4 regions of the Arthrobacter sp. 01T428 genome follow, and region 3 is predicted to be linked to each of the others. Evidence: riboswitches for the same ligand, from Rfam matches in the RefSeq annotation. Region 3 holds a riboswitch; each other region holds the start of a gene.
The links. Region 3 has a riboswitch for S-adenosylmethionine ahead of AC1DJB_RS18325 (DUF1737 domain-containing protein). Riboswitches for the same ligand answer to the same signal wherever they lie in the genome.
Positions count from the first base shown of each region.

Region 1: it holds a riboswitch for S-adenosylmethionine, as region 3 does, so the genes downstream of both, metX (homoserine O-acetyltransferase MetX) here and AC1DJB_RS18325 (DUF1737 domain-containing protein) in region 3, are expected to answer to the same signal.
Region 2: it holds a riboswitch for S-adenosylmethionine, as region 3 does, so the genes downstream of both, AC1DJB_RS02560 (aminotransferase class V-fold PLP-dependent enzyme) here and AC1DJB_RS18325 (DUF1737 domain-containing protein) in region 3, are expected to answer to the same signal.
Region 4: it holds a riboswitch for S-adenosylmethionine, as region 3 does, so the genes downstream of both, AC1DJB_RS16840 (hypothetical protein) here and AC1DJB_RS18325 (DUF1737 domain-containing protein) in region 3, are expected to answer to the same signal.

Region 1 covers NZ_JBFTPW010000017.1:15,483-23,108, reverse strand. The annotation lists gene AC1DJB_RS17175 (bifunctional o-acetylhomoserine/o-acetylserine sulfhydrylase) at 184-1,500, shown strand; gene AC1DJB_RS17170 (S8 family peptidase) at 1,561-3,927, opposite strand; SAM riboswitch class IV at 4,143-4,258, shown strand; gene metX (homoserine O-acetyltransferase MetX) at 4,272-5,393, shown strand; gene AC1DJB_RS17160 (hypothetical protein) at 5,395-5,814, opposite strand; gene AC1DJB_RS17155 (SGNH/GDSL hydrolase family protein) at 5,880-6,722, opposite strand; gene AC1DJB_RS17150 (alpha/beta hydrolase) at 6,792-7,439, shown strand; gene AC1DJB_RS17145 (RNA-binding S4 domain-containing protein) at 7,505-7,626, opposite strand, start outside.
Region 2 covers NZ_JBFTPW010000001.1:546,257-553,882, forward strand. The annotation lists gene AC1DJB_RS02545 (MFS transporter) at 1-276, shown strand, start outside; gene AC1DJB_RS02550 (metal-dependent transcriptional regulator) at 303-1,016, opposite strand; gene AC1DJB_RS02555 (class I SAM-dependent methyltransferase) at 1,046-1,822, opposite strand; gene AC1DJB_RS02560 (aminotransferase class V-fold PLP-dependent enzyme) at 1,874-3,286, opposite strand; SAM riboswitch class IV at 3,322-3,434, opposite strand; gene hisN (histidinol-phosphatase) at 3,595-4,407, opposite strand; gene rsgA (ribosome small subunit-dependent GTPase A) at 4,467-5,582, opposite strand; gene aroA (3-phosphoshikimate 1-carboxyvinyltransferase) at 5,585-6,979, opposite strand; gene AC1DJB_RS02580 (DoxX family protein) at 6,986-7,501, opposite strand.
Region 3 covers NZ_JBFTPW010000019.1:70,551-78,176, reverse strand. The annotation lists gene AC1DJB_RS18350 (PAS domain-containing protein) at 1-199, shown strand, start outside; gene AC1DJB_RS18345 (cupin domain-containing protein) at 196-723, shown strand; gene AC1DJB_RS18340 (ornithine cyclodeaminase) at 999-2,030, opposite strand; gene AC1DJB_RS18335 (Lrp/AsnC family transcriptional regulator) at 2,190-2,621, opposite strand; gene AC1DJB_RS18330 (hypothetical protein) at 2,677-3,036, shown strand; SAM riboswitch class IV at 3,141-3,253, shown strand; gene AC1DJB_RS18325 (DUF1737 domain-containing protein) at 3,264-3,521, shown strand; gene AC1DJB_RS18320 (rhodanese-like domain-containing protein) at 3,518-3,928, shown strand; gene AC1DJB_RS18315 (O-succinylhomoserine sulfhydrylase) at 3,929-5,137, shown strand; gene AC1DJB_RS18310 (glutamate--cysteine ligase 2) at 5,134-6,402, opposite strand; gene AC1DJB_RS18305 (endonuclease domain-containing protein) at 6,626-7,450, shown strand; gene AC1DJB_RS18300 (UDP-N-acetylglucosamine 1-carboxyvinyltransferase) at 7,601-7,626, opposite strand, start outside.
Region 4 covers NZ_JBFTPW010000016.1:61,611-69,236, forward strand. The annotation lists gene AC1DJB_RS16830 (helix-turn-helix domain-containing protein) at 1-344, opposite strand, end outside; gene AC1DJB_RS16835 (sodium:solute symporter family protein) at 648-2,180, shown strand; SAM riboswitch class IV at 2,262-2,381, shown strand; gene AC1DJB_RS16840 (hypothetical protein) at 2,396-2,716, shown strand; gene AC1DJB_RS16845 (hypothetical protein) at 2,742-2,930, opposite strand; gene AC1DJB_RS16850 (VIT1/CCC1 transporter family protein) at 3,198-4,385, shown strand; gene AC1DJB_RS16855 (matrixin family metalloprotease) at 4,433-5,353, shown strand; gene AC1DJB_RS16860 (polysaccharide deacetylase family protein) at 5,455-6,408, opposite strand; gene AC1DJB_RS16865 (purine-cytosine permease family protein) at 6,420-7,626, opposite strand, start outside.

The sequences.
Region 1 (7,626 bases), on a different contig from region 3:
TATCGAAAAGGCAGCTCAGAGTCACTTCAGGACGTGCCGGGACCGAAAACTACTGTGTTCGTCACAAAGCTTCCGGAGCCCGCAACACCATCCCTAGACTGGCGGCAACCGAACACCGGCAGGCTGAATACTTCGGCCCGGCAAGCTGAAGCACGGCAAGAGCCCAGACAACCAGGAGTCCGCATGTCCCAAGGATGGTCATTCGAAACGCGCCAGATCCACGCCGGTCAGGAGCCGGACTCCGCCACCGGAGCCCGGGCACTCCCCATCTACCAGACCACCTCGTTCGTGTTTCCCAGCGCGGAAAGCGCTGCCAACCGCTTTGCGCTCGCCGAGCTGGCGCCCATCTACACCCGGATCGGCAATCCCACGCAGGATGCGGTGGAACAGCGCATAGCGAGCCTGGAAGGCGGCTTGGCCGCGCTCCTGCTGAGCTCCGGCCAGGCCGCGGAAACGTTCGCCATCCTCAACGTCGCCGAGGCCGGTGACCACGTGGTGGCCAGCCCGAGCCTCTACGGCGGCACCTACAACCTGCTGGCGCATACGCTGAAGAAATTCGGAATCTCGGTGACCTTCGTCGAGGACCCGGACAACCTCGACCACTGGCGCGAGGCCGTGCAGCCAAACACCAAGCTGTTCTTCGCGGAAGTTGTCTCCAACCCCCGCCAGGACGTTTTGGACATCGAAGGCGTCTCCCGCGCCGCGCACGAGGCTGGAGTCCCGCTCGTCGTGGACAACACCCTCGCCACGCCCTACCTGATCCGGCCCATCGAGTGGGGCGCTGACATCGTGGTGCATTCGGCCACCAAATACCTGGGCGGGCACGGATCCGCCATTGCCGGTGTCATCGTGGACTCCGGCAACTTCGATTTCGGCAAGGACCCTGAGCGGTTCCCCAACTTCAACACCCCGGACCCGAGCTACAACGGCCTGGTCTATGCCCGCGACCTCGGCAAGGACGGTGCCCTCGGCGCGAACCTCTCCTACATCCTCAAGGCCCGGGTCCAGCTTTTGCGCGACCTCGGCTCGGCAGTTTCACCGTTCAACGCTTTCCTGATCTCCCAAGGAATCGAAACCCTCAGCCTGCGGGTGGAACGCCACGTGGACAACGCCACCAAAGTGGCGCAATGGCTGGAAGGGCGCGACGACGTCGAATCGGTCGCGTATGCGGGGCTGCCTTCCAGCCCGTGGTTCGAACGAGGACGGAAGTACGGGCCCCGGGGAACCGGCGCCGTGGTGTCCTTCACCATCCGGGGCGGGATCGACGCCGGCAAGCGCTTCGTGGACGCCTTGGAGCTGCATTCCCATGTGGCAAACATCGGCGATGTCCGTTCCCTGGTCATCCACCCCGCGTCCACGACGCACAGCCAGCTGACCCCAGAACAGCAGGCCGTGGCCGGCGTGAGCCCGGGACTGGTGCGGCTGTCCGTCGGGATCGAGCACATCGACGACATCCTCGCGGACCTCGAGTCAGGATTCCGGGCGGCCAAGGGCAGCTAGGCCAGTCGCCGGTTCGTTCCGTGATGGGTCGCCCACTCCGATGGGCGCCCCATCTCGCGGTTAGCCCGCGATGTAGTACCCGGAAGTGTCGGCTATGAGCTGCACTGTGCCGTTGGAGTTGTTGGTGAAGGAGATCGTGCCATCCGGAGCGACGGGCGTAATGGCGAAGTTCGGGATGATCTGTCCCGTCGCGTAGTTCACGTTCGAGGTGCTCGGCTGCGGGCTTCCTCCGGCGTAGGCGGTGATGAACCCGAACGACGTCGGGTTGGCCACGGTGATGTTCATCGCGACAGCGGAAACACCGGACGCTGGAATGCCACCCTGTCCCGCGACCTTGACGTTGATGGTCTGTCCGGGGGCAACAGGTCCGTTGATCCCGCCGGTGCCGTTACGGGTATCCAATTGGCGGAACGGGGCCTGCGCGGAAAACGCCCCGGCGGTTGACGGTGTGCCCGCAAGGTAATAGCCCGAGGTATCGGCGATGATCTGGACGGTTCCGCCGGAGGTGTTCGTGAATGAAATCGTCCCGTCGGGAGCGACCGGCGTAATGGCGAAATTCGGAACGATCTGTCCCGCGGCGTAGTTCACGTTCGAGGCGTTCGGTCGCGGAGTCCCTCCAGCGTAGGCGGTGATGAAGCCGAACGACGAGGGATTGGCCACCGTGATGTTCATCGCGACGGCGGAAACACCGGAAGAGGGAATACCGCCGCGGCCTGTGACTTTGACGTTGATGGTCTGTCCGGGGGCAACGGGTCCGCCGACGCCACCGGTGCCGTCACGGGTATCCAACTGCCGGAACGGGGCCTGGGCGGAGAACGTCCCGGGAGCGGGCGACGCGCCAGGCGTGAGGGAGTAACCGGTGATGTCGGCGATGAGCTGGACCGTGCCGTTGGAGCTGTTCGTGAAGGAAATCGTGCCATCCGACCCCACCGGCGTGATCGCGAAATTCGGGACGATCTGCCCTGGGGCAAAATTCAGGTTCGAGGTCGCCGGACGATTTGTTCCGCCGGCGTACGCGGTGATGAAGCCGTTCGACGTCGGGTTGGCCACCGTGATGTTCATTGCGACAGCGGAAACTCCGGTCGCCGGGAGGCCGCCGCGTCCAGCAACCTTGACGCTGATCGTCTGGCCGGGGGCGACCGGCCCGTTGACGCCACCGGTCCCGTCCCGCGTGTCAAGCTGCCGGCAGGGGGTCGTGGCCGCAAATCCGCCCAACGGGTCTTGCGACGGCGAAAAGAGCGACGGGCTGACGTACAGCAGCCGGTTAGGCATGCAGTTTCCGGTTGACTGGACTATTCCGGCTGTTGCGCCGACGGTCAACGTTGCCGAGACCTGCGCGGGGCTCCACGAGGGATGCATGGCGAGGAGCATCGCGGCCGCTCCTGCGACGTGGGGCGAGGCCATTGAAGTTCCGCTGAGGACATTGGTCGCAGTATTCGAGGTCGCCCAGTCGGAGGTGATCTGGACCCCTGGTGCGTACAGGTCGACGCAGGGACCGTAGTTGGAGAACCCTGCTTGGCTGTCGTTCGGGTCGCTAGCAGCCACGGTGAGGGCTGCGGGCACTCGGCCAGGGGAGCGTGTGCACGCGTCGACGCTGCTATTTCCTGCAGCCAAGGTTACCGTGATCCCGCTGTCAATCGCGCCTTGGACGGCGGCGTCCAGGCTCTGGTCCGTACCGGTCAGGAGGCTAAGGCTAAGGTTGGCGACAGCGGGTTGACCGGCTTGGTGATGCTGAACGATCCAGTCGAGAGCGGCAATGACATCGAGTGACGATCCGCCCCCGGCGCAGTTGAGCGCTCGTACGGGCACGATCGTTGCCGCTTTGGCCATCCCAAAGGTGGCTCCTGCTGCGATTCCCGAGACGTGCGTGCCGTGGCCGTTGCAGTCTGTGGTTCCCTTGCCGTCGTCCACGCCGTTGTTGCTTCCAATGCCGACGGCGTTATATCCGACCGTCACGCGTCCGCCGAAGTCTTGGTGGGTGGCCAACACGCCGGTGTCCACCACGTAGATCGGTACCCCGGCGCCGCTCGAAGGCGGCGTGTAGCTCCCAGACAAGGGCAGGGATCTCTGGTCGGTCCGGTCAAGGTTCCAGGGTGCCGGTGCTTGAGTGTCTGAAATCCGCACCGGCATATCCCGGTCCACGGACACAACCCGGCTCGACTTCGCCAACGCAGCGGCCTTCGCTGGCGTCGCCGTGACGACCGCGGCCTTCACGGCATGCGTGAACGTCTTGTCCACCGAGACTCCCTGCGAGCGCAGCTCCGCGGTCTTCCCGTCAACGTCGGTGCCTTCGGCGTAGTGGACCACGTATCTGTCTTCGCCTGCTGCCGGAGTCGTGTCGGCGTGCGCCGGCAGCGGCACTCCCACGGTGAAACCTGATACCAGCAAGAACAGGGCTATTGGAACGACGCCGGATGGCTTTTTCACGAGCTTCAATCTTCCTGTGACGCACAGTGGCGGCGGAGACATCCGAAGGATGCAGACTGCTGCGCCCAATTCTATCTCCAGTCACACAGGCATCACCCGTCTCTTCAATTTCAGACATCCACAACCCCGGCTTCGTGAACAAAACGCGGCCAAGTGTCACAAAGCTGTCATAATCTTCGTCAGAAGGGGTCCGGTTTTCCTAGACTCTTCCCATAGGTCATGAGTGCCAGCGACAGCCCCGGCTTGCTGGCCGGCAACCCTCCTTTCGCGGCGGGGTGCCCCGGGTGAAGACCTGGCCCTTCGCTGTGTTGGCGGCGGGCAAGCGCGATGTGAGGTGTCGACGAATGACAATTGCTGCAACAGCCATACCCCTTTCCGGTACCCAGGACGGAACCCTCAAGTATGTTTCCGTAGGAGGGCTCGAACTGGAGGCCGGGGGTTTCCTCCCTGAGGTCGTCCTTGCGTACGAGACATGGGGCCGGCTCAACGCCGACGCTTCCAACGCCGTCCTCGTGGAGCATGCACTGACCGGCAGCACCCATGTGGCCCGTGGCGAGAGCGATGAAGAAGGCTGGTGGGAGCAACTCGTTGGTCCCGGCGCCACCATCGACACGGACCGCTACTTCGTGGTCTCCGTCAACATCGTGGGAGGCTGCTACGGCAGCACCGGGCCGTCGTCGAGCGCTCCTGACGGCAAGCCGTGGGGCTCCCGCTTCCCGCTCGTCACCCTGCGGGACAGCACCATAGCCGAAGCCCGGCTGGCCGACGCCTTGGGGATCCACAGCTGGCATACCGTGGTGGGAGGGTCCATGGGCGGTGCCCGCGCACTGGAATGGGCCGTCAGCTATCCGGACCGCGTCAAGCGATGTGCCGTGATTTCGATCGGGGCGTACAGCACTGCCGAACAGATTGCGTTCGCGCAGGCCCAGACTCTCGCCATCCGGCAGGACGCCGACTTCAAGGGCGGCGACTACTACGGCCAGGCAGCGCCCGAGGCGGGGCTGGCCCTTGCCCGGCGGATCGCCCACATCACCTACCGTTCGGCGGATGAACTGGACTTCCGCTTCGGCAGGAACGCCCAAGGCGGCGAGGCGCCCCTGCAGGCTGCGGCCTTAGGGGACCGGGGCCGCTACCAGGTGGAGAGCTACCTCGACCACCAGGGACGAAAGCTGGTCCAGCGCTTCGACGCCAACAGCTACATCGCCATCACTGAGGCGCTCATGAGCCACGACATCACTCGCGGCCGGGGCTCATTGGAGGACGCGTTGTCCGTGGCCACGGCGAAGTTCTTCGTTGCCTCGGTGGACTCGGACCGGCTCTATTTCCCGGAACAATCGCACGAGCTGGCCAAGGCCTTGCCCGGAGAAGTCCCCGTTCATGTGATCGAGGCGCCCATCGGGCACGACGGTTTCCTCACCGAGATCGGCCAGCTCGGCCCCCAGCTGCGGGAGGCGTTCTTCGGCTGAATCAGCCGTTCATGATCTCCTGGCGGAGCTTCATGTAGTCCTCCATGGCAATTTTCCCGTCGCTGTACTCCTGGTCGAGTTCGGCCAGTTTCCGTGCCCGGTAGCCTTGCGGCGCGCTGTCCGGCTGGGGCGCGCTGTTCGCTTGCGGAGTAGACGACGGCGGAGCGGCCTGAGGTCCGGGCATTCCCACCGGGGGTTGCGGCTCAGCCGGGAAGATGACCGGGGGTTGCTCCGGGTATCCGACGGGGTAGTGCTGTGGAGGATAGGGCTGCCCGGGGTAATCCTGTGGAGGATAGGGCTGCCCGGGGTAATCCTGCGGAGGGAAGTCCCGTAGCCTGCGCTGGCGCGATCGGTTGTACATGCGGATCCCCATGGGAATCAGCCAAGAGCAGACGATGATCCAGAAGATCACATTGTTCACGGTGGAGGGCCTCCCTAGTCTTTCACCAGCTTAGCCCCGCTCCCTGTGACCCACACGGCTCCCGTTCAGCTCCGGGGCAGGATGGTGTCGGCAGGACCGAAGACGGGTCCCGGCGTCGGGCGTTTCGGCAGGATGCCGTCGCCGGAGGAGCGGTGCCGGATCCGGCGGATGACCCACGGGACAAAATACTCCCGGGCCCATACGAGGTCGCCCGAGCGGGCCTCGCGCCAGCTGCGCTGGGGGAGCGGCTTGGGGAACAGCGGCTCGAGGTTGTGGGGCACATTGAGTGAATCGAGGACCATCGCCGCGATGGTGTGATGGCCGAGCGGCGAGAAGTGCAGGCGGTCTTCGTCCCACATCTGGGAGTTGGAGAGTTGCCGCAGGGACCACATATCGGCGATCACGGCATCGTGGCGGGCGGCCACCGTGCGGAGGTTTTCGTTGTAGATGGCCACTTTGCCGCGGATCCGGCCGAGGACCGATGACGCGGTGTCCGGACCGTTGAAGAGAACCACGGTGGCGCCGTCGGAACTCAGGGTCTGCACTGCGGCATCGAGTTTCTCGGCCAAGGCGTCGGGATCGCCGCCGGGACGGATGAGGTCGTTGCCGCCTGCGGAGATGCTCACGAGGTCCGGCTTGAGGTCCCTGCACGGGCCAAGTTGTTCGTCGAGGATCTGCTGAAGCAACCGCCCGCGGATGGCCAGGTTGGCGTAGGCGAAATCCCGGTGTCCCCGGCTCAGTTCCTCGGCTACGCGGTCGGCCCAGCCACGATGTCCCCCGGGGTTGTTGGGCTCGGGGTCGCCGATCCCTTCGGTAAAGGAATCACCCAATGCCACGTAGCGGGTCCACGGATGAATCCGTTCGTCCGGCTTTGGTCCCACCGTGGGATCAATGTCACTCACGTCCATATCCTGCCTCTTGCTGCAACGCCACGCGCCCGTAGCTTGTTACTCATGGGTAACTGCAAGAATAGTCCCATGAGTCAAGCTTCCGCCTTTCCTGCCCCGGTCGTTTTGTGGTCCCACGAAGAGGAGGAGCGGGCTGGCAAGCCATTGCTGGTCCTGTTGCACGGTTACGGGTCCAACGAGCAGGACCTCTTCAGCCTTGCAGGCTTGTTGCCCCAGGACTTCGTCGTCGCTTCGCTCCGTGCGCCGATCGCGACGGGCCCGGGCTTCACGTGGTTCCCGCTCACGGCGTCCATCGACTATTCCCTCGATGCCGTCAAGGACGCCGCGGAGTACGTGTTTTCCTGGTTGGACTCCTTCAAGTCCAACCACAGCTCGGTGACGCTTCTCGGCTTTTCCATGGGCATGGCCATGGCCACCTCGCTGTTGCGGCAGCGCCCGGCGGACTTTGCCGCCGTCGTCGGGCTTTCAGGCTTCGCCGTCGACGCCGATGCGGACCCCGCATTCCGCGACGCCGAACTGGACGGTTCCGTGCCGCTCTTCTGGGGACGGGACCAGCAGGATCCTGTTATCACCCCGGACAAGATCGAATACACCATGGACTGGGTCCGAAAGCACACGGACCTCACCAAGGTGCTCTACACAGGCATGTGGCACGGCATCAATCAGCAGGAAATCGGCCACGTTGGCGAATTCCTGGAGCACAAGGTCCTCTCGTAGCAACGCGGGGTCACTTACGGCCCATCCCGAAGTACGTTATGGGCCGTAAGTGACCCCGCGTTGCCCTAGGAAGCGGCCGCGATCCGCACCGTCTGTCCGTTGACGGTCACCGTATCGCCGACATGGAGTTGGCGGCCGCGCCGATCGTCGATCTCGCCGTTGACTTTGACCAGGCCGTTCTTGATGA
Region 2 (7,626 bases), on a different contig from region 3:
GTACCCACGGAAGAGGCAGGGATCGGTTCCGCAGTGAACAACGCTGTTGCCCGTATCGCAGGCCTGATCTGCATCGCGTTTGCCGGGCTCATCATCGGCCCGGTCTTCAGCCGCCAAGGCCTCATGAACGCCGTCGTGGTCACGGCCGTGCTGTTCTTCCTCGGGGCGGTGGCATCCGCCGTCGGGATCCGGAACCCGGTGCTGGGCGCTGCTGTAGTGGACTCTCCCGAAGGTCAAGCGCCCGACGACGGCGGGACGGCTGCCCAGCGCGCCTGAACAGCGCCTTCCACAACACGGCTTCGTTAGTGTTCAGCGAGGACGCAGCCGTCGTGTTCGACGTCGGTGGCCACCCAGAGCGCCGAGGCGACCTCATCCGCGAGATCATAGTCGCGGCTGCCCGGACCCTTTCCGATCCGGACCACCAGGGCACCACCGAACGGCTTGCGGCCAATCACCTGGATGGTGGCGTCGAGGTCGATTTCCTCTGCGGACAAGTACCGCAGCAACTCCGGGTTTTCGTCGCTGATCCGCGTGATCTTGCCGGAATGGCCGTCGTCGAGCTCGATCATGCGGTGCGCATGCGGCAGGCTCACCGAACCGTCCGCGGCAGGGATGGGGTCCCCATGGGGATCGCGTCCGGGGTTGCCCAGCTTGGTGGCCATGCGATCGATGAAGGTGTCCGAAACGGCGTGTTCGAGCATCTCGGCCTCGTCATGGACTTCGTCCCAGCTGTAGCCCAACTCCCTCACGAGGTAGGTCTCGATCAGGCGGTGGCGGCGGACCATGCCCAGGGCAAGCTGCATTCCCTGGGGGGTCAAGGAAATGGCGCTGTAGGGCTGGTGGTCCACCAGCCCTTGGTCCTTGAGCTTGCGGACCATCTCCGAGACGGAGGAATTGGCGACGCCGAGCCGTTGCGCGAGCTGTGAGGACGTGATGGGTTTGTCCTGCCACTCCGTGAAGGAGTAGATGACCTTGACGTAGTCCTCGATCGAGGAGGAGGGCGCACTGGTCTTCACGGTTCCAAGCCTATCGTGAACAGGCCGCATCAGGCTTTGCGCGCCCGCCAGCTCTGCGTGAGATAGGGCAAGGGGATGACCTCGCCCTCGGCATGGCCCAGATGCTCGAAAAGGTACCACTCGAGATTGCCCGTCACCTTGGCCCGGGTGGTCTCATTCGCCCTCAGGTAGTAACTGCGCGACTTCACGAGTTCGAGGATATCCGCCGGAGTCACGGGATCCTCCCAACGCGTCACATGGCTTTCGAGGCCCGTGAACTCCCGGCCCACCACAGGCCGGAAGTCCGGTTTGTGGACATCGCCGGCATGCATGATGCGAGACAAACGATGGACCCAGAGCACCGACGTGTCCAGCTGGTTCCAGATCAAGCCGATCACACCCTGGGGCCGAAGGATCCGGGCGATCTCGGTGCTGGCGGCGAGGGGATCGCACCAGTGCCATGCCTGGGCAACGCTGACGACGTCGAATGCTGAGTCCGCGAGTCCAGTTGCCTCGGCCGTGCCCTCCAGGGCGATCACTTGTGGATACGTTTTGCGCAGTTGCGTGAGCATGTCCGTGGAGGGGTCCACTGCGGACACCGCCAGCCCGCGCTCGACGAGGAGCGCTGTGAACTTTCCGGTGCCCGCGCCGATGTCTGCCGCGTCCCGCGCGCCTTCCGGCAGCAGCCAGTCAGCTGAATCCGCGGGGTATCCGGGCCGGACACGGTCATAGTGCTCTCCGCCGTCCTGGAAACTCTGACCGAGTTCAAGGCGCCGTTCCTCATAGAGCTTGGGGCCGGCTGACGTGCCTTTGGGTCGCGGGGCCACGCGGAAACTCCTTCGTAGGACAGGAAAAAATACCCTACGAATCTACCGCAATCAGTCGGTGCTGCACGGAGCTGCGCCCGCGGTCCCGGGAGTGTTGGGAGCCCATTCCGGGTAGCTGCGGTGATCGTTCGCGGGCACCCAACGGCCGGCGTCCACCACGTAGTCCCAACCGAGGCCATTGCTCTTGAGCGCCTGGATGCCCGCGATGAGCCGAGTGGCGTCTTCCAAACGCGATCCTACGCCGAAACTGGCCCGGAGGGATCCGGAGGGAAGACCGAGGCGCTTGAGCAGCGGGTGGGCGCAAAAGCGCCCGTCGCGCAGGCCAATGCCGTGCTCGGCCGCAAGATAGGCCGCCACAAGTCCGGCGTCGTAGCCCTGGAGCGAGAAGTTCACGACGCCGATGGTGTCCTCGGGATCGGTGTCGCTGAAGATCTGGTGCACGGTCACGCCGTCGATTTCCTTGAGGCCTTCGACCAGGTGCGAGCGGATGGCGGCCTCGTGGGCGTGCCATTCGTCGTGGTCGAGGCTGGCGATGACTTGTGTGGCCCGGGCGAGGGTGGCCGCACCGAGAACGTTCGGCGAGCCGCCTTCGTGCCTGGCCGGTCCCGTGGCCCAGCTGACGGAATCGAGGCGTGCCTCCCGGACGGCGCCGCCTCCTGCCAGGTGCGGCGTGCCGGCGTCGAGCCAGTCGGGACGGCCCACCAGGACCCCCGCGCCGAACGGGGCATAAAGCTTGTGCCCCGAGAAAACCAAGTAGTCGACATCCGCGGCGGCGATGTTGATGCGGCGATGCGGGGCAAGTTGCGCCGCGTCCACCACAATCCGCGCCCCGAATTCGTGGGCCAAGGCAGCTAGTTCCTTGATGGGCAGGATTTCGCCGGTCACATTCGACGCGCCGGTGACAGCCAGGAGGCTGACGCCACCATGGGAGAGGGCTGTGCGGACATTGGCTACGGTCTCCGACAAGGTTTCCGCGGCAACAATGCTTCGGTGGGGGACGCCTTGCCACGGCAGCAGGTTTGCGTGGTGCTCGATGTCCAGGTAAAGGACTTCGTCGGTGTGCTTGCCGTCTGTGACCGGCAGGCAGCCGGCCAGGAGATTGAGGGAATCGGTGGTGTTGCGCGTGAAAATGACGGAATCGTCCGGCCGTCCGCCAACAAAGTCACGGACGATGTTGCGGGCGTTTTCGTAGACGGAGGTGCTGATTTGGGAGGCGTAGCCTGCGCCGCGGTGCACACTCGCGTAGTACGGCAGGATCTCGTTGAGGTACGCGGAAACAACCGTCAGGGCAGGTGCGGATGCGCCGTAGTCAAGGTTGGCGTAGCGGATGTGGCCGCCCTGGATCAGGGGTGCCTGCAACTCCGCGCCGGTGACCGCGGCCAGCGGGCGGGATGCCCGAGGCAGCTGCTGTGCGGTTTCGTGGTGCTGCGAAAGAGCCGTAGAAGTAATTGTGGCTGTGCTCATGGGACCTCACTCAAGAGGGACCCCTGCGTGCAGGGGGTCCGCGCTTGCCGCATCCGTTCCGGACCGGCCGGGTCGTCACCCGGGGCACCCCGCCGCGATGGAGGGTTGCCGGCCAGCAAACCGGGGTTTCGCGCTGGCACTCGTGACCTGTAAAGAGAGTAGGACACCGGCGAGGCGGGTTCCAATGTGACCGCGATTGTTAAGCGGATTGTTACACCGCCCGAAAAATGTGCCTTCAGCCGAAGAAAAAGCAGCGGACGCCCCTAAAAGGGGGCGTCCGCCGTCGTTTATTCAGTGAACAGGAGGGGCTACAGAAGGTCGTCGAGTTCGGGGTTGAGCCTCTTGAGGACCTCGGAATGGAGGATCGAGTTAGTGGCGACGGCGTTTCCGCCGAAGGGGCCGTCCGCGCCATCCAGGGATGTGAAGCGTCCGCCGGCCTCGGTGACGATCGGCACCAAGGCGGCCATGTCGTAGACCTGGAGTTCCGGTTCGGCGGCGATGTCCACGGCGCCCTCGGCAACGAGACAGTAGGACCAGAAATCGCCGTACGCACGGCTGCGCCAGACATCGTTCTCGAGGCCCAGGAAGTTGTCCAGCTTCCCGTGCTGCTTCCACTCGGAAAGCTCGGAGTAGGAAAGCGAGGCGTCTTCGAGCCGGGACACGTTGGAAACTTTCAACCGGGTGGCGGCGGCCAGCGACCGGCCCATGTAGGCGCCGGAGCCCTTGGCCGCCCACCAACGCTTGCCGAGCGCCGGAGCGCTCACGAGCCCCACTACTACTTCGCCCTCGTCCACGAGGGCGATGAGCGTAGCCCAGACGGGTACGCCGCGCACGAAGTTCTTGGTCCCATCGATGGGATCGATGATCCAACGCCTGGAGCCGTGGCCCGTGCTGCCGAATTCTTCGCCGAGGACGGCGTCGCGGGGCCGGGAGCGGGAGAGCTGCCCACGGATTGCTTCCTCGGCGGCTTTGTCGGCATCGGTGACTGGGCTCAGGTCGGGTTTGGTCTCCACCTGGAGGTCCAGCGCCCTGAACCGCTCCATTGTCAGGGAATCGACGGAATCGGCCAGCACATGGGCCAGCCGTAGGTCGTCGTTGTAGCTCGAATCGGGTTGGGTCATGGTTCCAAACTACCGTCTATTCGCCGGTGAGCCGGGGAGGTAGGACGGCATGCGCTGAGTTAGTTGACCGTACCCAGTTCCTTGGCCTCTTGGGCTTCCATGCGCGGGTCCGCACCAAGGAGCCTGCGGAGCGATGCAAGGCGGGCGGGGCCGGCCTCGCCCGCGTGGCCTTCGGCGACCCAGGAATCCAGCCCGCATCGAACGGCGGAGGCATCGTGCTTGCAACCACGCTCGCACCTTTCCGTCCCCGGCTCCAGGTCCGGGAAGGCGTGCAGGATGCGGTCCGGGTTCACGTGGGCGAGGCCGAAAGAACGGATGCCGGGCGTATCGATGATCCAGCTTCCGCCAGGGGCGTCGCTGAGCTTCAGTGCGAGGGCAGAGGACGAGGTGTGGCGTCCGCGCCCCGTCACGGCGTTGACCCCGCCTGTGGCGCGCTCGGCCCCGGTGAGGGCGTTCACCATAGTGGACTTCCCGACGCCTGAATGGCCCAGGAGGACGGTGACCTTGCCGTCGAGGTAGTCCCGCAACTGGCCGACGGCGTCACTGTCGAGGCGGGCGGACAGGCCGTCGTCGGAGCGGGCGTCGATTCCGGAGGCGCCTGCGTCGGCCGTCCGGCTGATGATGATGGGGAAACCGAGGCTCACATAGTTGGCGAGTAGTTCCGTCGGATCCTTGACATCTGCCTTGGTGACGAGCAGCAGCGGCTCGATTCCGGCGTCGTACGCTGCCACCAAGGCGCGGTCGATGAATCCGGTGCGTGGTTCCGGATTGGCTGCCGCAACCACCACCACGAGCTGGTCGGCGTTGGCGACGACGGCCCGCTCGATCGGATCCGTGTCATCGGCACTTCGCCGCAGGAGGGTCTTTCGCTCCTCGACGCGCACGAGGCGGGCGAGGGTGTCCGGTGCTCCGGACACATCGCCGACGAGCGCTACGAAGTCTCCGGGAACCACAGGGGAGCGACGGAGCTCCCGGGCGCGGGCCGCGATGACGATGCGCTCGTTGTCCGAGCTTTCGCCCACGATCGCGGTGTAGCGCCCGCGGTCGACTGTGATGATACGCCCGATCACGGCGTCGTCGTGGCTGGGGCGGTCCTTCGTACGGGGTCGTGTGCCCTTCTTGTTGGGGCGGATCCGGACATCGGACTCATCCCAGGAGCGTGCGTCGCGAGCCATCGTCAGTTGCTTGTCTCCATTGAAACGGTGTCCGCGGCAGCTGCGCCGGCAGTGAGCATCGACGCCCAGATGTGCGGGAATTCCGGCATGGTCTTTGACGTCGTTGCGATGTCTTCAACCTGGACACCCTCGACGGCGAGCCCCAGGATGGCGCCCGCAGTAGCCATGCGGTGGTCGGCGTAGCTGTGCACGACGCCGGCGTGCAGCGCTGCGGGCCGGATCACCAGGCCGTCGCTGGTTTCCTCGGCGTCGCCGCCGAGCCGGTTGATCTCGGCGACCAGCGCGGCCAGCCTGTCCGTTTCGTGTCCCCGCAAATGCGCGATGCCGGTGAGCCTGGAAGGACCGGTTGCCAGGGCGCATAATGCCGCTACGGTAGGAGCGAGTTCGCTGGTTTCGTCGAAGTCCGCTCCCAGGATTTCCGGTCCGCCGGTGACCGTCAGTGTGCCGTTGTCCAGCGTGACGGTTGCACCCATGGTGGCGAGGATGTCCCGCCAAAGGTCCCCGACTTGCGTGGTGTTGGCCGGCCAGTTGGGGATGCGGATGGTTCCCTTCGTGGCCAACGCCGCGGCGAGGAAGGGACCCGCGTTGGAAAGGTCCTGCTCGATCCTCTCGTCGAACGCCTGAATGGTGCCGGGGGCGACCCGCCAATGGTTCGGCACGGAGTCATCCACCTGCACTCCGACGCCGCGCAGGACCGAGACGGTCATGTTGATGTGGTCGAGGCTCGGCACGGGCTTGCCGACATGCTCGAGGTGAAGGCCCTCATCGAACCGGGCGCCGACCAGCAACAGGGCGGAGACGAACTGCGACGAAGCGCTTGCGTCGATCACCAAGTGGCCGCCGCGGACAGAGCCTGTGCCGGAAACCTTGAACGGGAGGGAGTTCGCTGTATGCCCGTCGAGGCCGCTGACTTCCACTCCGAGTGTCCGGAGGGCTTCGATGATGGTGCCCATGGGACGAAGCCGCGCGTGGGGGTCGCCGTCGAACACCGAAGCGCCGTTGCGGAGGGCCGCGAGCGGCGGCACAAAGCGCATGACCGTGCCGGCCAGGCCACAGTCGATGGCGGTCTCCGACGCCGTGGCCGCGGGATCGATGGGGGTGACTTCAAGGTCCGGGCCGTAGTGTCCATCGCCGGGAACTTCGGTGATGGTGGCGCCAAGCTGGCGCAAGGCCTCGACCATCAAGGCGGAATCCCGCGAATGCAAGGGTGCCCGCAGCCTGCTTGGGCCGTTGGCCAAGGCCGCCAGGACCAGATAACGGTTGGTCAGCGACTTCGAGCCGGGAACCGTGACCGTGGCATCCACAGGGTGGCTGGCGAAGGGTGCCGGCCACAGGGGGAGTGCGGGCGGCGTGGCGCTTCCTGAATCGTCGGTCTGCGTGGCGGGGGATCCTGGCATGCTTCCTTATGCTCCAACTGCGTTGTCTACGGCCTTGCGGACGGCACGGTCTGTCTTCTTGAACTGCTTGCCCGTGGCCTTCTTGGCGTCCATGGCGAGGTGTTCGGCACGCCATGCGAGGCTTGGTTTGCCCGCGGTGTCGACGGCGGCGAGGAAAACGCCACCCGTCAGCGAAATGTTCTTGAGCAACTGGGCGCGGCGGGCGAGCCGGCCTTCCTTGGTGCTGATGTCGGCAGAACGCCACTCGACAAAAGTGTTCAGGACCGAGATGCCGGCAAGCACGCTTGCCGAGAACCGGGAGCATTTGCCGAGTGCCAGCAAGGCGCCGGCGCCCACTTGCGCACCGCCGATGACCCTCGCCAGCGTCTTCTCGTCCGCCGGGAAAGGCAGTGACTCGGAAGCGCGGCGGAGCAGCGGAGAGAGCTGCTTGGCAGTGTCATCCGCGTTCTTGAGCTTGTCCAGCCCTGCGACGACAAAACTGGAAGCCAACATTGGCCTGGCGAGAAAACGGACGAGGGACATGTTTTGCCTCCTGGATGGCGTGCCACGGTGTTCAGGTGGTGCTGCGTTCAAGTGGTGCGGTGTTCACGGGGTGCAGTCGGATCTAGTCTTGCATCTTTGCGGAATATTTGCCCGGAGCTTGCCGT
Region 3 (7,626 bases):
ACACGTCGCGCACGACAAGGAAGTAATGGCGAGCGGAAAGCCGTTGCTCAACTTCCACGAGACCATCGCCGTCCCCAGCAAGGACGGCGGCATGGTGAATGTGGACATCGTGACCCAAAAGGGGTTGCTGCGGGCCCCGGGCAGCAAGGACATCATCGGCATCACCGTCTGCTTCTCGCTGAAGGACCCGGTCACATGAGTGGATTCGCAGAGGACTGGATCAAACGGTTGGACATGTCCCCTGCTAGCGTGGGCGGCTGGTTCGCGCCCGCGCTCGTGAGCAACGAGGACATCGCCGGATCGGCGCTGCCTCCGCGTTTCGGCGTCGACCATCCGCTCTACAGTTCCAACTGGTACCTGCTGGAGGCGGGTGAGGTCCTCCAGTTGCACGCCCTCAAGCAGGACGAATTGTGGTTCTTCCACGTGGGGACACCGATCAGGCTGCACGTCTTCTCCCGGGAGCTCGGACTTCAGGACTTTGGCTATACCGAAGCCTTGTTGGGGCCGGATCCGGAAGCAGGCGAGATGTTGCAAGGAGTTGCCCCGAATTCCACCTGGTTCGGTGCCGAGTTGGCCGGGCCGGGGTTCGCCTTGGTGAGCTGCAGCCTCGCACCGGGATACGAGAGATCGGACTCCGCGAAACCAACGGCACGGGACATCGAGTCGCTCGTCATGAGGTTCCCCGGGCATGCCGAGCTGATCCTGCGCCTGGCGGTGGTGTAGCCGGGGCCGGCGGGATGGGCTGGGCAGGCGGGATGCCCGGATAAAACGTCTGGTGCGCCGGTTCTGGGGCCGGCGCACCAGGCTTCTCCCACCCAACTGACTAGCAGTAGTTGTCGTTTAGAGGCTCCAAAACGACAACAAATGCGTGGGCCCACGCCGCCCGGGTTCCCTGGCCGTGGGGCCCCGCCGGCGAGGGTCCCTGCCTGAGCTCGCGAAGGCTGGGAGCCGACGGGGACTTGCGAGGCGAGGGTGGCGGTGGGGACCAGTTGGGCATCTCAGGAGCCGATCGGCGACAGTTCCCGCACCAGGCCGAAGAGGTCCTTGGGGTCATCGGGATTAGCGACGAGGTCAATCTCCTCGAAGAACTCCGAACCCTCGACGGCATCGCGGAGATAACGCAAGGCGGAAAAGTCCTCGATCGCGAAGCCCACGGAATCGAATATCGTGATTTGGTCCCTGGAGGTCCGGCCCGGAGCGTGCCCGGCCAGGACCTGCCAGAATTCGGTGACGGGAAAATCGGCGGACATTTGCTGGATCTCGCCTTCAATCCGCGTCTGGGGATCGTACTCCACAAAGACGTCACCGAGGCCGAGGATGGCAGCGTCGAGTTCAGTCTTCCCTGGGCAGTCGCCTCCGATCGCGTTGATGTGGACTCCGGGCGAAACCTGGTCTGCCGTCAGGATGGTGGCGTTGGCCTTGTCCGCCGTGCACGTGGTGACGACGTCGGCTCCCTCCACTGCATGGGCCGCTGAGCCTGCGATGGTGATCTCGAAGCCGAGGGGAGCCATGTTCCGGACGAACTTCTCCATCGCTGCCGGGTCCGTGTCCCAGATCCTCACACTGTTTATACCCAGGGCCGCCCGGAAGGCCAGCGCCTGAAACTCCGATTGGGTTCCGGTTCCGATCATCGCCATGATCCGGGCATCGGGGCGCGCGAGCTTCTTAGCTACCATGCCGGACGTGGCCGCCGTCCGCAACGCTGTCAGCACTGTCATCTCCGCAAGGAACGTCGGGTAGCCGTTGTGGACGTCGGACAGGACACCGAAAGCTGTCACGGTCTGGAAGCCGCGCGCGGGATTCGAGGGGTGTCCGTTTACATACTTGAAGCCGTAGGTTTCCTGGTCGCTGGTGGGCATCAGCTCGATGACGCCAAATGGCGTGTGGCTTGCCACTCGCGGAGTCTTGTCAAAAGATTCCCACCGCTGGAAGTCGTCTTCCAGGTACTGCATCATCTCCGAGATGATGGTCTCCGGGCCCCGTCCGGCCGTCCAACGAACCATATTGCGGACATCGACAAAGCGCGTCATATGCGCTCCTTTCCCTCATAAGCACTGTTGCTACGAGGCTACGGAGCGGCGATATGCATCCACAATTGCCAAAGTATGTACTTTTCATTGAAAACATGCACAAAATGATGACTGCTTATGCACACAATGATCAACGGCAGGCGCCCGTCATAAAAGCGACTATCGCAGGACGGAACTGAGCAGCAGGCTCGTCTCGCTATTGACGATCCCCTCGATCCCGCGGATCCTGCCCAACACCTGGTCAAAGTCGCTGAGGCTTTCCGTGCGCAACTCGGCCACGAGATCCCAACCGCCGTTCGTGGTGTGTAGCGCCCAAATCTCGGAAAGTCCGCGGAGTTGGCGAATGACCTTGTCCGCCGACCTTCCCTCCACGGCAATGAGCGCAATGGCCCGGATCGCAAGTGGATCCACCTCGTCGCGCACCCTCGCGGTGAAGCCAACGATGGTCCCCGAGGAGACAAGACGCTCAAGCCGGCTATTCACGGTGGCCCGAGCAACGCCCAGCTTGCGCGCAAGGCTCGCCACGGAGGCCCTGCCGTCCTCCCGGAGAGCGGAGAGGAGCTGGCGGTCAAGGTCGGTGAGTGCTGCCATAAAGATAAACGTATCGCCCATTCCCCAAGCGGGCCTGAGTCCGTAGGGTATCGACATGAGCATCTACATCAGCCCCGACTCTGCTGCATGGTCCCTGACGGCCATGGCGACTGGTGCGTCAGCGGGATCAATCGATGATGCAAATGGCATGTCCAACTTGGTGAAAGAAATCTACGAGACAGAAGGTTTCGAAGCCCTGTCGGGTGTGGTTTTTGCCTTGGCTCATCACAACAGCCTCTCGCTGCATGCACTCGCCACGGCCACCGGGATATCCGTCCACGAACTGCTGGAAATCCGGAAGCATCAAGGTTCCACTTTTCATCACTCCCCTACGGCAGTAGCGTCGCGGTTCGACGCCATTCCACCCCGGATCCAGGCGAGCCTGGAACCGCTGCCCAATGAAACCGAGTCCTAGGACGCTGGCACCCCAGCCCTCGCCAGCCTGGCTGCCGTCCGGTTACGGAACATGACGACGGCCGGTGATGCAGGCCGCCGTCGTGGATGTTATTTTTCTTCTTGAGTAATGAGCACCAGCGTGAAGCCCTGACTTGCTGGTCGGCAACCCTCTCTCCGGCGGGGTGCCTCAGGTGACTACTCGGCGTATCGACACTTTCGAACTGCAAGCGTGACTGAGGAGCACCAATGCCTGAACCCACCGAAGAAAAACTCTCGTACCGTCTCATCACGGGCCCTGACACCAAGGAATTCTGCGAGCGGATCTCCACCGCTCTCGCGGAGGGATACGTGTTGCACGGCAGCCCGGCCGCGACCTTCAACGGCACGGACGTAATCGTGGCACAGGCCATCGTCCTGCCCGCGGCAATCGCGAGCGCGGATGCCGCCGTTGCCAATGCGGTGGATCAGCTTGATGAAGAGTTCGACGGCGAGGGCCACGCATGAGCTACGCAGGCGACCTCAGCCCGCACGACGCCTGGGCCAAGCTTGAGCAGGGCGCCATCCTGGTGGACGTCCGCACCGAAGGCGAGTGGGCACACATCGGCATCCCGGACACCAAAGCCACCGAGAACGATCCCCTGTTTATCCAGTGGAACCTGGCCGGAGGCATCCCCAACACCCGTTTCATCGAAGAGTTGACGCAGCAGGCCCCGGAGGCGGACGGCACCGAACTGGTTTTCCTCTGCCGCTCCGGACAGCGCTCCATCGCCGCCGCGATTGCCGCCACCCAGGCCGGCTACACCTCCTACAACGTCCTCGAGGGCTTTGAGGGCGAGCCGGACCGCTACGGCGAGCGAACCGTGAACGGCTGGAAAAACCGTGGACTTCCGACGAACCTGGGGAACATCTAAGTGACTTTCAACCCTGACGCCGCCAGCTGGAGCCCTGACACCCAGGCCGTCCGCGGCGGTCTTGACCGTACCAACTTCCAGGAAACGTCCGAGGCCGTCTTCCTGAACTCCGGCTTCGTCTACGAGTCCGCCGCAGCCGCCGAGCGAGCATTTACGGGCGAGGACGAACGCTTCGTCTACTCCCGTTACGGCAACCCCTCCGTAGCTACCTTCCAGGAGCGCCTCCGCCTGCTCGAAGGCACCGAAGCGTGCTTCGCGACGGCGTCGGGCATGTCCGCTGTCTTCACCGCCCTCGGTGCGTTGCTTGCTGCCGGTGACCGAGTAGTTGCCGCCCGCTCGCTCTTCGGCTCCTGTTTCGTCATCCTCAATGAGATCCTGCCGCGCTGGGGCGTCGAGACCGTCTTCGTCGACGGGCCTGACTTGGACCAGTGGCGTGCCGCTCTGTCCGAGCCGACAACGGCAGTGTTCTTCGAGTCGCCGTCGAACCCCATGCAGGAAATCGTGGACATCGCCGCGGTGAGCGAGCTGGCCCACGCGGCCGGCGCCACGGTGGTCGTCGACAACGTCTTCGCCACTCCCCTCCTGCAGCGCTGCGGCGATCTCGGAGCAGACGTGATTGTCTACTCGGGCACCAAGCACATCGACGGCCAGGGCCGGGTCCTCGGCGGAGCGATCCTGGGCACCAAGGAGTTCATCGACGGTCCCGTCAAGCAGCTCATGCGGCACACCGGTCCGTCGCTTTCCGCGTTCAACGCCTGGGTCCTGACCAAGGGCCTGGAGACGATGGCGCTGCGTGTCAACCACTCCTCGGCGTCTGCGATGCGGATCGCCGAGTGGCTCGAGGAACAGCCGGCCATCAGCTGGGTCAAGTACCCGCTGCTGAAGTCGCACCCGCAGTTCGAGCTCGCCGCAAAGCAAATGAAGGCCGGCGGAACTGTGCTCACCTTCGAGCTGCTCCCCTCCGCGGGGCGATCGGCGAAGGAGGCCGCTTTCGCGCTGCTGGACGGGCTCGCCGTCATCGACATCTCGAACAACCTCGGCGACTCCAAGTCCCTCATCACCCATCCCGCCACCACCACGCACCGTGCCATGGGTCCGGAAGGCCGCGCGGCAATTGGCCTGAGCGACGGCGTCGTGCGGCTTTCGGTGGGGCTGGAGGATGTGGACGATCTCATCGGGGACCTCGAGCGGGCCCTCAAGCAGGTCTAGCCGGGCGCTTCGCGCCAGTCCTGGCGCACCCAGGTGAGGACGGGTTGGGGCTTGGTGTCGCTCTCGTCCCTCTCTGAGCGCATCGTGATCTGGACGGCGTGCTCGACGACGGCGGCCAGCCCGGCGGCGTCGGGCGCGCTCCCGTTGCTCTCGCTCCAGCGCCCGGCAACACCACGCTGTTCGATAGCGCCGTTGCCACGGCTCAAGATGGCTGCCACGCCGGTTTGGACCAAGTCGAATTCACCCTGTTCGGCGAGCACGGGTTCCAAGTATTCCACCAACGACCAGACGACGTCGGCGGCGGGTTCCGGGCGAAAGGTTCCGAAGTCCAGCAGTTCGGTACGCAGTCCGAAGTTGCTTGCTTGCCAGGACGCCATCCGCAAAAGCGCAGTGGGCACGGCAGCGGGCTCTATTCCGGCATGGTATTCACGAACAGAAGTCTCAACCAGTGCCCTGACGAGCACCGCGATGAGCGCCGCATCCTCGGCCCGGAGGCAGACATCGGCCACCCGGACCTCCACCGTGGGAACGTGCCGGGACAGCCTGGCGTCGAAGTAGACCATCCCCTCGTCCAGCAGCACTCCCGTTTCGATGAGCCTCCGGACAACCCGCCGGTAAGCAGCCAGGGACCCGAAGATGGCTGACGGCCCCGACGAAGGCCAGCGGTTCCACGCCTGCGTCCGATAGCTCTCAAAACCCGTGGCCAGGCCACGCCAGTAGGGAGAATTGGCGCTCATCGCCGTGAAGACCGCGAGCTTGTCCCGGATGCGGTCCAAGACCATCACGCCTTCCTCGGGGGACTCGATCGATGTGTGCACGTGGAATCCGCACGTGAGCTGTTCGTGCGCCGTGATACCGAACCGTTCGAGCATGATGGCGTACCGGGGATCCGGAGTGGTGTGCAACGCGGCATCCACGGGCGATGTGGCCAACGCGGCGATCCGAGCGCCGTGGCGCCGAGCGGCATGACTGGCGAGGCCGCGCCCCCTGCGGATCTGGTGCAGGAGCTCGGCGTAGCTGCGGCATGGGCGGGTCTGGGTTTCGATCTGCTCAAGTTTGAGCTCGTGGCTTAGGCCGGTATCGGGACCGTCGATCTCCTCGAGGGTGGGTCCGGGTTCGGTGCCATCCTGGGCGGCGTGGGCAGCGTCATCGTGGGCGGCGCCGTCGTGGGCGGGGGCCGAGAGGAGCGCGTCGGCAAGCGCGAGCGGCTCGCCGGTCACGGGATCGACGATCAGCAACTCCTCTTCCACACCAAAAGTGCGCACGGATCAATTGTGCGCCATGGCAGCCTTGCGGAGACAGACCGGGATTTTGCGGGCCGCCCGAGGGATTCTGCTGGATCACTCCGACAGGACCGGGGGACAGCCTCTATTTTCCGGGCATTAGCGATAAGCCACCCCCGGGTGATCCAGCAGAATGTCCGCCAACTCATCCACATACGGCACATTCCCTGGGGCGTCAGCCGCAATTCCATGGATAGCTGGATCCATGGATGCTTTGGAATTCCTTGCCACGGTGGGTGGGGTCGCGCGCGTGGGCCTACTGCGCGCCAGCGGCTATACGCCCTCAGCCATCCGCAAGTTGGCTTCCGCCGGGGCACACCAACCGCGAAAAGGCGTGTGGGCCCTCCCGTTAGCGGATCAGGAATACCTCACGGCGATCCTCAATAACGGGCATGTCACCTGCGCGAGCGCAGCTTTACGCTACGGCCTGTGGATCAAGGACAAGCCCATGCGCGTGCACCTGGCTACGCGGCACTGCCGGGGCCGGGGCTTCGTCCGGCATGGCGGCCTACGCCTATCTCGGGAGAATGCCGTCCCCTTGGCATCCGTCGAGGACACTGTGATTCACGCATTGGTCTGCTTGCCAGAGGTCGATGCCATTTCGATTGCGCAGTCTGCCATGCAGCAGTTCGGCATCCCGCGGGCCCTGCTCGAAAGCGAGATCTCCGCCAACTACTACGGAAACGCCAGGAGGCTTCTCGCCAAGGCAGACGGCCTGTCCGAATCCGTACCGGAGATCAGCGCCCGTCTGCTGTTCGAATCAGAAGGCCTGACATTCCGTCGCCAAGTCAAAATCCGCGGCGTGGGACGTGTGGACTTTCTCATTGGACGGTGGCTCATCGTTGGAGTCAACGGCTACGCCTTCCACAGCTCGCGGGAGGCTTGGAGGAAAGATATGGCACGCCTGAACGCTGCACAGGCACGTGGCTTTGACCTCCTGAGCTTCGCCCCCGAGCAGATTTGGAACAACCCGGAGCAGGTGATGGACGAAATCCGTGCCGTCCTCGCCCTGCACGACGAACAGAGGTGATCGCAACGACGGATTTTGCCGGATCATCGCCAGGGCGCAGAAGGCAAACCCATTGTTTTCGGGGGTGAGCGAACGCTGACTCCGGATGATGCAGCAGAATGTCCTGCTGGTCAGTCCGAATCGTGCAGATTCCGACGTTCTCCGTCCACGTCAGTCCTGGAAGTACTCGATCTTGG
Region 4 (7,626 bases), on a different contig from region 3:
GCCTGTAGGATCTGCAGCCGTCGTTCCGACCGGGCGGTCAGGAGCCGCTCCACGATTCCCTGGCCGCCAAGCGAAATCCGCGGCCCATCGTCGCGCCGCGTCAGGTGCGTCTCAGGTGCGGCGAAAAGATCGCCGATGGAGACTGAAAGAACTTGGCAAAGCGTCACAAGGGAAGCGACCGACGGCGATGTCAGGTCACGTTCCACCCGGCTCAGGAACCCTTTGGTCAGGCCGGTGGCGTCGGCAACCTGCTCGATGGTGAGCCGCTGCGATTGGCGGGCGGCACGGATTCTGGAACCGATGGCAACGGGGACATTGCTCGGTTCAACGGGGAGAGCCTTCATTCACGAACCTTTCAGGCCGTTTCTGCGGCCCTGTCATTGCAGCAATAGTAGCCGGATCGCCCGCGCGGCAGGGCCTTTGGCAAGCTGGAGGAGCGCCGATGAGTCCGCTGGGCGAGACAGCACCTTGACTGTTACTCGCATCACTACGTATCCTCATAGGCAACAAGTGTTGTTTGTGAGGCATACATCACAGACTACTCTCCCCAATCACCAGCGCAGAGACCTTCCGCAACCCGCAACGAAACCCAGCGGACCGGCGTCGGAATCCCCAAGGGCTCTGCGCATCACTTTCAGGAGCCAACCGTGGACTCTTCGTTCATCAATATTGCGATCGTGGTGGTGTATTTGCTCGCCATGCTGGCCTTCGGCTGGTGGGGCAAGTCGCGCACCAAGAACAACAGCGACTTCCTCGTGGCAGGACGCCGCCTCGGTCCGATGCTCTACACCGGCACCATGGCCGCAGTCGTCCTCGGCGGCGCATCGACGGTTGGCGGCGTCGGCCTCGGCTACAAGTTCGGCGTCTCCGGCATGTGGCTGGTTGTCGCGATCGGTTCGGGCGTGCTCCTCCTGAGCCTGCTTTTCGCCGGCACCATCCAGCGGCTGAAGATCTACACGGTCTCCCAGATGCTGAGCCTGCGTTACGGACAGCGCGCCACACAGACTTCCGGCATCGTCATGCTCGCCTACACCCTGATGCTGTGCGCCACGTCCACGGGCGCCTACGCCACCATCTTCGTTGTACTCTTCGGCTGGGAGCGCTGGCTCGCCATCGCCGTCGGCGGCGCAATCGTCCTGGTCTACTCAACGATCGGCGGCATGTGGTCCATCACCCTCGCCGACCAGGTGCAGTTCATCATCAAGACCGTGGGCATCTTCTTCCTCATGCTCCCGTTCGTCCTGAACGCCGCAGGCGGCTTCGATGGCATCCGTGCCCGCGTTGACGCCAGCTTCTTCCAGTTGGACGGCATCGGGGCACAAACCATCATCACGTACTTCGTGGTCTACACCCTGGGCCTGCTGATCGGCCAGGACATCTGGCAGCGCGTCTTCACCGCCAAGACTCCCAAGGTGGCACGTTGGGGCGGTGCCACCGCGGGTATCTACTGCGTCCTGTACGGCGTCGCCGGCGCATTGATCGGCCTTGCCGCCCGCGTGGCACTGCCCAACATCGACGTGAAGGCCCTCGGCAAGGACGTCGTCTACGCCGAGGTTGCAACGCACATCCTGCCGATCGGCATCGGCGGCCTCGTGATGGCCGCTGCGGTCGCGGCCATGATGTCCACGGCTTCCGGAGCCCTCATCGCCGCGGCCACCGTTGCCCGCGCCGACGTGGTCCCGTTCGTGGCCAGCTGGTTCGGCAAGACCATCAACACCGACGACACCGAGAACCCCGAGCACGACGTCAAGGCCAACCGCTACTGGGTCCTCGGACTGGGCATCGTGGCCGTGTTGATATCCATGGCGGCGCAAGACGTCGTGGTCGCCCTGACCATCGCCTACGACATCCTGGTGGGCGGCCTGCTGGTTGCCATCCTGGGTGGCCTGGTCTGGAAGCGGGGCACCGGTATTGCCGCGGCCTGGTCCATGGCCGTGGGGTCCGTACTCACACTGGCCCTGCTGATCGCCTATGCCACGGGAATCATTCCCAGCGAAGACGGCGTCTACGCCAACGATCCCATCTACTGGGGCCTCGGAGCCTCGTTGCTGGTGTACGTCGTGGTCTCGCTGCTGACGCCTCCCACGGAGCCCCAGGTCCGCGAAGCATGGGACCGTCGCGTCGCCGGAGGAGTCACCGAGGAACTCCCGCTGGAGGCCCACCCGGTGGCCAGCCACTAAGTTTCACAGAGTCAAGTACGACGGCGGCGCCGCKCCTTTTTCCGGGGTGCGGCGCCGCCGTCGCATGTACAGTAGGAAGAGCTTCAAGAGATCTGGCGCCAAGCTCCGACTTGCCACACGCCAACCCCATGTTCACGGGTGGTTCGGATGAAGAAGCGGCCCGGCTCGGACCAGAGACAACCGAACGGGCAAGAGCAACTCCACAGGAGAAGGCCATGCCTTTCGAAAACGGCGCCACCGCCATAGCCGACCGCACCACCCAGCCCAGCACCCTCTTGTCGCCCCGTCCCCGCCGGGTGGACGAATTCGTCCGGGTGATTCCCGGCGTCGACCTCTCCCAAGGCTCCGTCACGTTCGTCGTGGACGGAAACCTGGAACGCTATTGGCACCATGAGCCGCGGCTCATCACCCAAGCCCTTTCAAAAGCGGTCCAGCCCGCCCGCTGGTTCCCCGCCACACGGAAACTCACCCTGACGGTGGCGGCAACCGGGCACCGGGCAGGCGTGCAGAGGCACTTCATCCTGAGCGCGTTTTAGCGCCCAGGGTTTAGCGAGCCCGGGGCTATTCGAACTCTTCGTCCTCGCGGTGTTCCTCTGCGTCGAGCGGAACCACCCGTTCGTCGTCGTCGAGGACCTCGGATTGTTCCTCCCAGTCCTCGTCCACCTCAAGGTCTTCGCTGTAGTCGTAGGCGGGATCGGCCTCGACCGTGGGACGGTCGGGGTGACGGGCGTGGGTTTCGGTGCTGTCCATGGTGCAACCTCCGTTCGACGTGCCGCTGAGCCCATCGCACAGGCACATGAGGCAGCCGGTCACCACGCTACCCCGCCAATTCGTGGACCCTGTCCATCCATCCCAGCACTGCCCCCAGCCGCGGTCAAGGCCTCCCGGGAGCCTCCCGTTTTTGAGGCGCGCCTAAAATGTCCAGTGAGGATTGCCAGCCGAAAAACCGCGGAAATTGGCGATAGAGTGGAGCCGCAATGAGGCGATGAAGCCCGCCCCAGCAACCCAGGAGTCCCGGTGCACCCGCACGCAGATCCACAGAACCCGACAGATCCAGACAACGCGCATCCCGACAATCCCTCGGACCAAAGCAGTCCATCGCAAGATGAAGCGGCCCCCAAGACTCCCCCGTCGTCGTCGGACATCAAGCGCTGGCGTCAGTACTTGGCGGACGAGCGGGCCGAGGCCGCCGTGTACCGCCAACTGGCGCAGCGCCGCGACGGCGAGGAACGCGAAATCCTGTTGGCACTCGCAGAGGCCGAGGGCCGCCACGAGGCACACTGGCTCAAGCTCCTCGGGGAACATGCCGGCATGCCGAAGGCGGCCTCGATCCGAAGCCAAATGCTCGGCTTCCTCGCCCGGAACTTTGGATCAGTGTTCGTGTTGGCCCTCGCCCAAAGGGCTGAAGGCCGCTCGCCTTACGCGAAGGATCCAGCAGCGACCCGCGCCATGGCGGCTGACGAACAGATCCACGAGGAAGTAGTCCGCGGCCTGGCGACGCGCGGCCGCAACAGGTTGTCCGGCACTTTCCGCGCGGCCGTATTCGGCGCCAACGACGGCCTTGTCAGCAACCTCTCACTCGTGATGGGCATGGCGGCCACCGGCGTCCCCGCCACTGTGGTCCTGTTCAGCGGCATCGCAGGCCTGCTGGCAGGCGCGCTGTCCATGGGTGCCGGCGAATATGTCTCTGTCCGCTCGCAGCTCGAGCTCCTCAAGGCCACCCGCCCCACCCAGGCCACGCTGACCGCAGCCCCGGCCCTGGACATCGAGCACAACGAGCTGGTTCTCGTGTATCTGGCCCGGGGCATGTCCCGCGAAGCCGCCGAACACCGGGCCGCTGAACGCATGGGCGTCTACAGCTGCGATTGCGATCCCAGCCTCTCCCTGCACCCCGAAGTGGAAGAAACCGTCAATGAGCACGAGGCCGTGGGCTCCGCTTGGGGCGCCGCGATCTCGAGCTTCTGCTTCTTCGCTTCGGGCGCCATTGTGCCCATCCTGCCGTTCATCTTCGGCATGACCGGCTTCGCGGCGCTTGCTGTGGCCGGTACGCTGGTGGGCATCGCGCTTCTGTCGACCGGCGCCGTCGTCGGCTTGTTGTCCGGAACCTCGCCGCTGACCCGCGGCCTCCGGCAGCTCGCCATCGGTCTCGGCGCGGCCGCGGCCACGTATGGGCTGGGCTTCGTCTTCGGCGCTGTCATCGGTTAGTACCGCCGGCCCGCTGGGGTGCCGGGTACGGGGATTTGGGGGAAGACTTGCATTCAAACTACGGGTACGACGGCGGCCCGCCGCCCAAGCGCCCCAGCACCGCGCTCGCGCTGTTCCGAAATTTGATGCTGGTGGCGGTGGTCGCTGCCGTAGCGGTGTTGGTCAGTGGATTCCTCCGGGGCGACCCTGGAATCACCGGCTTGCTTCCGAACCTGGCCCCGTCCGCCCACGCCACGGCAAGTAGCTCCGGGCCGGGCGGGGCTCCCGGACAAAGTCAGCCGAAGGCGGCCCGCGCGCCGGATACACCGCCGCCTGGCCTGGAAGAAGCCGGCCACCCGCTTGGCTCCCCCGCCAAGCCTGCGGTGGCCAGCAACTCCTTCAAGTTCCTGGCCACCAATGCCGACGGCACCCCCGTGGGCTACTCTCCGTGCCGGCCACTGCACTACGTGGTCAACGCGGCTCTCGCCCCGGCCGGATCCGAGGGGCTCATCGCCGACGCCATTGCAAAGATTGCCGCTGCTACGGGCCTCACATTCGTTGACGACGGCACCAGCAAGGAAACCCCCTCCGAGAAGCGCAAGCCGTACCAGCCCGCGCTCTACGGAGACCGTTGGGCACCGCTGCTGATTTCCTGGACCACTCCCGAGGCGGCTCCCGCATTGACAGGATCCGTCATCGGAACCGGCGGCAGCACCATGTACAGCTTCGGCACCGGACCCAAGAGCTACGTTTCGGGAAGCCTGGACTTGGACGCCCCGCAAATCACGGAACTGCTGGGCGTCTCCGGCGGCGCCCATTACGTCTCCGCGGTGATCCAACACGAACTTGGCCACGTGGTTGGCCTTGACCACGTAGACGATCCGATCCAGCTCATGTACCCGGAGATCGGCGCCCCTGATGGTTTGGCGGCCGGAGACCTGAATGGACTCTACAAACTCCACACCGCTCTGTGCCGCACCGACCTGTAGCCCGGCCCACCCTTAGCCCGCCCACCCAACTAGCTCGCATTAGGTGTCGTTTTGGGCCCTGATAACGACAACAACTGCGAGTCAGTTGGGTGGGGACGGGCTTAGTTGGGGGCGGGTAGTAGGACGCGGGCGGACGTGAAGCTGGCTCCTGCGCCCGGGTAGGACGGGACCTCGATCCGGGCGTGGCTGTGGATCTCGTTCACCGTGGCCTTGGTGTGCTCGGCGATCCGTTCCAAGGTGGTCACCCACATCCCGTCCATGGCCTTGACTCGTCCGATCAGCTGCTCCAAGGCAACCGCCTTGGACGGACGGCCGGAGATGAAGGGGTGGTTGGTCAAGACGAAACAGCTGCCTTGGGTGTGGTGCGCTTCGGCTTCGAGGGTCCACATCTCCAACACCTTGGCCGGACTCTCGATGACCCCGCTGCCTGTCACTCCCGGATAGAACGCGTATTGTTCCCAATCGTCCAAGGCCCAATCCACCGGGATCTCCACGATGTCCCGCGAATCACCCGAATCCGAGGCAACCGCCATGCGGTAGGGGGCATCGCCGTCGAGCAGGCTTGAATCGTAGAGGAAGCCACGGTCCGCGAGCAGCGCCGGCGAATGCCAGTTGAGCTCCCACCACGGTGCCCTGTAGCCGACCGGCCTGACCCCGGCTACCTTCGCGAGCGCGTCGAGCCCGCGGTCCAGGTAGTTGGCCTCGGTGGCGGCGTCGATTCCCTGCATTGGCTCGTGCAGGTAGCCGTGGTGGGCGACTTCATGGCCGCCGTCGACGATCCGCCGCACCACGTCCGGGTAGCTTTCCGCCGTGAATCCCGGGATGAAGAAGGTTCCCTGGATCTCTTGGCGCTCGAGGATCTTCAAGAGTCGCGGAACAGCAACCCTCGGGCCATACGACTGGTGGCTCATGAGGGACATGCGCCTGGTGCTCGTGGGATCGTGCGCGATGGTGCAGGATTCGGCGTCGACGTCGAACGTGAAGGACGCCGCTGCCCTGAAGCCTTCAGGCCAAGTGATCGAGTGTGCCTCGTCGGGGAAAGCGTTGGTGGTCATCAGGTTTCCTTTCAGTCGTTGACCAGATTGGCGACGGCGTCTTCCGCAACGGGCTGCGGCGCCGCGGTCTCGGAAGACAGCGGAAGGTACCGGGCATGGACCCGTGGGCCCAGCGCGCCATAGACTGCCGCGGCAACAAGTCCGCCGGCCAGCCAGGACAAGTCGATCCCGCCCATGGCCGTGGCGATGGGGCCTTGCATGATCGGCAGGACGCCGTACATGAACAGCCACGTGGCAAAGATGCCTACCAGGAGCGCGGTGATCCCGGCCCAGTTGAACGCCGGGAGCCGGCGGGTACCCACAGGGTCGAAGAGCCGGTCGACTGCTACGGGGCTGCGCTTGTCCACCCAGAAGTAGTGCACCAACATGATGCCTCCCCACGCGGCTACCCACGCCACGAGCCCGCCGAGCCACGTGCTCAGCGTTGACGCGAAATCCTCCTGCAGGATGAAGAACACGACGCCGACCAGGGCCAGGAGTCCGACGAAGAGGTTCAAGGAGCGACGCTTGGCCTTGATGTCCAGGGCCTGGGCGGCCACCGAAAAGGTGTAGATGTTCAGGATGTTCGTCGCGATGGGACCGTGCAGCACCAGGAAGAGCACCGGGATGGCCAGCACGCCGAAGTTGTCCACGATGAGGTGGCCGGGATCGGCCGTGCCGCTCTTCGTTGCCAAGCTGGCGCCAAGGATGCCGAGCCACACCACCGGGAGGAACTGGCCGAATACGGAGGCCAGGTAGACCTTGTGCTTGGGGACGGACTTGCTGACGAAGCGTGAATAGTCCGCCGCGTAGGTGAACCAGGTGATCCCCCAGCCGATGCCGATAACCGTCATCACGGTGGTCATGGCCGCGATTCGTGCGCCGCCTTCAAGGACAGCACCGGGAGGGCCAGCGTAGCCCCAATCGATGTTCATGCCGAACCAGGCCACGGCGGACATCGCGATCAGCACCACGATGGTGGGCGGGACGGTCCACTTCTCGAAGGCCGCGATGGCCTTGTAGCCGAACCAGGCGATGGTGACCTGGGCGGACATGATCAGGAAGGCCACCAGGATCTTGGGGCCTACGTTGGGCTGCTCGGGATCGACCATGCCGAGCTTGCCGAGGAGTGCCATCACGAGGTCCAGGATGATCCAGGTGTTGACGGCGCACCAACCGATTCCGAGGAGCGCCTGGATGGCGCTCGGGAGGTAGTTGCCGCGGCGGCCGAAGACGGCC